One region of the Erwinia sorbitola genome, then DNA from elsewhere that is predicted to be linked to it. Evidence: predicted binding sites of a transcription regulator. Region 1 holds the regulator's gene; the other holds the start of a gene.
The links. Region 1 encodes Fur, which represses iron uptake genes when iron is present. Its sites were predicted from a motif close to ATAATAATGAGAACNACTATCAA; they were not measured.

Region 2: a site for Fur is predicted at 1,898-1,920, ahead of exbB (tol-pal system-associated acyl-CoA thioesterase). Genes of this name have one in related genera too.

Annotation. Positions count from the first base shown of each region.
Region 1 covers NZ_CP046509.1:3,262,462-3,265,605, forward strand. Annotated here, with positions in the region: gene ybfE (LexA regulated protein) at 100-381, shown strand; gene fldA (flavodoxin FldA) at 523-1,053, shown strand; gene fur (ferric iron uptake transcriptional regulator) at 1,449-1,892, shown strand; gene GN242_RS14740 (beta-N-acetylhexosaminidase) at 1,950-3,144, opposite strand, start outside.
Region 2 covers NZ_CP046509.1:669,231-672,374, reverse strand. Annotated here, with positions in the region: gene GN242_RS03045 (MFS transporter) at 1-623, shown strand, start outside; gene exbD (TonB system transport protein ExbD) at 666-1,088, opposite strand; gene exbB (tol-pal system-associated acyl-CoA thioesterase) at 1,094-1,828, opposite strand; gene metC (cystathionine beta-lyase) at 2,078-3,144, shown strand, end outside.

The sequences.
Region 1 (3,144 bases):
CTGGGGTATGATGGCGCGCTAAAATTTTGCCGCTGCGCCTTATCAGGCGGCATAACGGCCCTATTCATCAGCAATCCAGCCTTCAGTATTACGATTCCTATGGCAAAAGAGAACACGGACCGCACGACGATCGATCTGTTTGCAGATGAACGGCGTCCGGGACGACCCAAGACTAATCCGCTGACGCGTGATGAGCAGCTGCGTATCAACAAACGCAACCAGCTCAAACGCGATAAAGTGCGCGGCCTGAAGCGTGTCGAGCTAAAAATGAACAGTGACGCGGTTGATGTCCTGAATCAGTTGGCGCTGGAGCGCAATATGAGCCGCAGTGAGCTGATCGAAGAGATGCTGCTGGAACAGTTGCAACGCCACCAGTCCTGATTGTATCGGGGCCTTAGCACTCAGCGACAAAACTGACAGCATTACTGATTTATCCGCTCACGACGGTCTGTTATCATTAGCGATATCTGCTAAAAAATCAGCAGTCACCATATCATTAAGATTCAAGAGGTTATTAAACTCATGGCACTCGTCGGCATTTTCTTTGGTAGCGATACAGGCAATACCGAAAACATTGCAAAAATGATCCAGAAGCAACTGGGGAAAGATGTTGCAGAAGTTCGTGATATTGCTAAAAGCAGCAAAGAAGACCTTGAAGCCTTTGATATTCTGCTGCTTGGTATTCCTACCTGGTACTACGGTGAAGCCCAGTGTGACTGGGATGACTTCTTCCCGACGCTGGAAGAGATCGACTTCACTGGTAAACTGGTAGCGCTGTTTGGCTGTGGCGATCAGGAAGACTATTCCGAATATTTCTGCGATGCCATGGGCACCATTCGCGACATTATTGAGCCAAATGGTGCCGTGATTGTTGGCCACTGGCCAAGCGAGGGTTATCACTTCGAAGCCTCTAAAGGCATGGCAGATGACAACCACTTCCTTGGTCTTGCCATTGATGAAGATCGTCAGCCAGAACTCACTAACGAGCGCGTTGAAAAGTGGGTAAAACAAATTTCTGATGAACTTCAGCTGAAAGATATCATCGAAGCATAACCACACCCGCTTGATGTGGGAGCTATCTCACATCAAGCAAGTGGTTTTTCCTATAGAAGTAATAGATACATGTTTGTAACTTTCATCTGCAAAACTGTACAATAACCCCATCGGTTACCCGCTTACTCAGCGCCTGCCCCACTTTTTGAGAATGTGAGTCGCTCAAAGAGTGGTGAGATGGTGTAAATCGAAATGCTGACCCGGCATAATTCGGACGCGCGCTTCCCTGGATGTAACGACACTTATCCTTACATCCCTTGCGGTTTCAGGCATCCCTTTAGGTTTTCATTTCGCAGTATCAGCTCTATACTGAAACGCACTCATCTTTAGCGTTGACCGATGTTCAGGGCTTTACAGCCACTAAGTGACTAGCAAAGTAACAGGACAATATCCGCATGACTGACAATAACACCGCATTAAAGAAGGCCGGCCTGAAAGTCACGCTTCCCCGACTGAAAATTTTGGAAGTGCTTCAGGAACCAGAGGGCCATCACGTCAGTGCGGAAGATTTGTACAAACGCCTGATTGATATGGGCGAAGAGATCGGTCTGGCCACGGTTTACCGTGTGCTGAACCAGTTCGATGACGCGGGGATCGTTACCCGCCACAATTTTGAAGGCGGTAAATCCGTTTTCGAATTGACCCAGCAGCACCACCACGATCATCTGATCTGCCTGGACTGCGGTAAAGTCATTGAGTTTAGAGACGAATATATTGAGGAGCGTCAGCGTGAAATCGCTACGCGTCACGGTATCAAACTTAGCAATCATAGCCTGTATTTGTATGGCCACTGTGCGCTGGGTGACTGCCGTGAAGACGAGACTCTGCACGATAAATAATCTGTACGACTCAGTGTTAAAAACCGGTGGTTTACCACCGGTTTTTTTATACCTGTTTTACAGTGACTCCTCCCGGCTGAAACGCTGCCCATCGGCACTGACACTGCGGATTTTCACCCCAGGTTTAACCAGCGGTGGGTTTTGCCTGTCGTAGCGCTGCCAGCTCTTCCCGTCATCAGTGCTAAACGCTATCTCCACCCCAGGTAAAGCGGTATTAGCTTCAAGCTTTCCGCTTACAATACGCGCCCCTGGCACCGGCAAACGGTATCTGATGCCGTGCTTCTCAAGCTTCGCCAACTCACGCTGACCGAGAATATTGGCAAACCGCTGCCAGTCCAGAAGCAGAGCCTGCTGGTCAACCCAGTGTGTCTCACCGCCCCGATACTCTTTACCCGCCTGATAATCCTGCTCCCAGGAGGCACGATGCCAGGCCCGTTCAGCCAGAGAGAACAGACGCGGGAACATCATATATTCCATATTGTCATCAGTTCTCACCGTTTCACTCCACAGCTGGGCTGACATACCCGCTGCACCCGGCCAGGCTTTATCAGACTTCGCGCTGAAATAATGGCCGTCACGGTCTGTGGATGTTTCCGCATTTTGTGGCAGGTTATCCGGTGCAAAACTGAACATTTTCCGCTCGTCACTGAAACGGGTTCCCCAGTAATATCCTCTTTCGAGCGGGTTCACCTCATAGGGGAAATCCATATAGAGATAGTCAGGATTGGAAATAATCACCTGATAGCCCTTGTTTGCCCAGTCATTTACCGTATCGAAACCACCCCAGTAAAGCGTATCCCAGAAGTTAACTGCGACCTCTGGCGTGGCAAATGCGTGAGCATCTTCGGCATTTTTTAATCCATCCTGCCATGCCTGCATTCGGTTAATGCCATGCTGTTTCAGCAAACCGCTGACCTTAAGTGCAAAATAACTGGGAAGATGAGCAAGATCGCTTACCTTTCCTGAGGCGATCATCCCCTGACAAACCGGAGATTTTGCCCATGGCAGATCTTCTCTGCTCATATCAAGCTGGCCTTTACCCGCTTCCGGGCGTTTGATATCGGTGTAGCCTGGACCAAGACGGATATTTTTGGCTTCATCACCGCCGAAGTGCCAGCTGCGCAGCGGCTGCCCCGCTTCGTGATGCATAAGCTGAATCTCACTGATAACTTTATCGGCAAAGTGCAATGATGAATCCAGGCAGGGATTCAGATAGCTGGTGCGATCGTAAAGCTGTACTGAGGTGGTATTG
Region 2 (3,144 bases), 2.1 Mb from region 1:
CAGTGGGCAGTAACTGGGGGCTGATCCTTGCGGGGATGCTGATGGTGGTCACCACTACCGTGATGTTTTATATGATCACCGCCTTTACCCCCACCTTCGGTAAGACTGTGCTGATGATGGGCGACAGGCAGAGCTTCTTTGTTACCCTGTGCGTGGGTGTCTCTAATCTTATCTGGCTGCCGGTAATGGGTTCGCTGTCGGATCGCTATGGCCGCCGCCCGCTGCTGCTGCTGTTTACCGTGCTGATGGTGGTCACCGCCTGGCCGGTACTGCACTGGCTGGTTGGCTCCCCCAGCCTCGCCCATCTGCTGGAAGCCGAGCTGTGGCTCTCCTTCCTCTACGCCAGCTATAACGGGGCGATGGTGGTCTACCTTACCGAGGTGATGCCTGCTGAAGTACGCGCGACCGGGTTCTCGCTGGCCTATAGTCTGGCAACCGCGCTGTTTGGTGGTTTTACCCCAGCAATTTGCAGCTATCTGATTCATATCACTGGAGATAAAGCGATGCCGGGTGTATGGCTGACAATTGCAGCGCTGTGCGGGCTGGTGGGTTCACTGGTGATTAAGCGGCTGGTGAAGCAGTATCAGGTGCGGCGTTTGAAAGAACCGGCAATTCAGGTGTGATCGCTACCCAGGGGCGGGGCTTACTGCCCCTGGGTAGAAGGTTTATTTAGTGACGGTTTCCATACCCATCAAACCAATCTTCAGATACCCGGCCTGACGCAGCTTATCCATTACGTTCATCAGGGTTTCATAATCCACTGATTTATCCGCCTGGAAGAAGATGGTGGTGTCTTTCTTGCCCTGGGTCTGCTGGGTCAGCGTTTCCACCAGCGTTTCCGGAGTGACTGCATCGTTACCGATAAACAGCTGACGGTCGGCTTTGATCGACAGATAGACCGGTTTATCCGGACGCGGCTGTGGCGCACTGGTGGAAGCAGGCAGATTGACGCGTACATCAACGGTAGCCAGCGGTGCAGCGACCATAAAAATAATCAGCAGCACCAGCATGACGTCGATAAACGGCGTCACGTTAATTTCGTGCATTTCACCGTTGCTATCGAGATCTTCGTTTAAGCGCATTGCCATGATACTTAACCTACCCGCAGTTTCTGCGCAGACTGAACGCGATGAGCGCCTTCGCTGGCAGCGAGGTCAAGGTCGCGGCTCTGTAACAGCAGAACCTGTGCCGCTACGTCGCCCAGAGAAGCTTTGTAGCTGCCGATCATACGGGCAAACACGTTATAGATAACCACCGCAGGGATAGCGGCAACCAGACCAATAGCGGTTGCCAGCAGCGCTTCGGCAATACCAGGCGCTACCACCGCCAGATTGGTGGTCTGGGTTTTGGCAATCCCGATAAAGCTGTTCATGATGCCCCAGACCGTACCAAACAGACCGACGAATGGCGCGATGGCACCAATGGTCGCGAGGAAGCCGTTACCACGGCCAGCATGACGACTGAAAGCTGCAACGCGGCGCTCAAGGCGGAATCCGGTACGATCTTTGATGCCGTTGTTATCGTCAGAGCCGTTAGAGAGCACCAGCTCATTTTCCGCTTCTTTTACCAGCAGAGCACTGAGGCTGTGGCCTTTAAAGCCCTCACAAACCTGTGACGCTTCTTCCAGCGAGCGAACATTCGCCAGCTGCTGCTGCTCACGCTTCAGGCGCTTACGCGCCGCGCTCAGTTCAATACTTTTACTGAAGAAAATAGCCCAGGTGACAACGGATGCCATCAGAAGACCAATCATCACCGTTTTAACTACGATGTCTGCATGCTGATACATGCCCCAGACGGATAAATCCATCTGCATCAAATCATTTGTCACGCTGTGTCTCCAACGTCTAATTGCTGAGAGCGAAAATTTCTTCGCGGATCATACCAAAACAGCGGGGAATTGATAGTAGTTCTCATTACTATTTACAACTTTTTGGCTATTTATTGCGCATTTTGTTCATCGCTGCTGGCTGAAATCGCACTGATGGTGAATTTTCATCACTTATCCGCCTGCTGAATACCCCCCTGAACGGCTGGCGTGTTAACGTTGAAAAAAGGGTAAAAATGATACGGGATTTTTATGACCAGCGAAAAAATTGAGACCGCACTGATTCGTGCCGGACGCAGCAAACGTTATACCCAGGGATCGGTTAATGCCGTCATCCAGCGGGCTTCATCACTGGTGTTTGATTCGGTAGCGGATAAGAAACGCGCCACTGCCGGGCGGGCAGACGGCGAACTATTTTATGGACGCCGTGGCACCCTGACTCACTTTTCACTTCAGGAAGCGATGACCGAACTTGAGGGCGGTGCAGGCTGCGTGCTCTATCCGTGCGGTGCAGCGGCGGTGGCAAATGCCATTCTCGCCTTTGTTTCCGCCGGGGATAACGTGCTGATGAGCGGCAGCGTATATGAGCCGACGCAGGATTTCTGTACCAAAATCCTCAGTAAAATGAGTGTGACAACCACCTGGTTTGATCACAATATTGGCAGTGAGATTGCCGAACTGGTGCAGCCGAATACGCGCGTGGTGTTCCTTGAGTCACCGGCGTCGATCACCATGGAAGTACAGGATGTCCCGGCCATCGTTGCAGCGATCCGCAGTAAAGCCCCTGAAGCGATTATTATGATCGATAACACCTGGGGCGCCGGGATCTTATTCCGCGCACTGGAATTTGGCGTGGACATCTCGATTCAGGCCGGAACCAAATATCTGATTGGTCATTCAGACGCGATGATCGGCACGGCAGTCGCCAATGCGCGCTGCTGGGAACAGCTGCGGGAAAACTCCTATCTGATGGGACAAATGGTCGACGCAGATACCGCCTATATGGCCAGCCGGGGTCTGCGTACGCTGGCAGTGCGCCTGCGCCAGCATGAAGAGAGCAGCCTGCGCGTGGCGCACTGGCTGGCAGAACGCCCTGAGGTAGCGGTAGTGAATCATCCGGCGCTGCCGCAGTGTAAGGGCCATGCGTTCTGGCAGCGCGATTTTACCGGTAGCAGCGGCCTGTTCTCTTTTGTACTGAAGGAGAAACTGAGCGATACGCAGCTGGCGCATTATCTCGACCACTTCCATCATTTCAGCATGGCATACTCATGGGGCGGCTATGAGTCGCTGATCCTTGCCAATCAGCCGGAGGAGCTGGC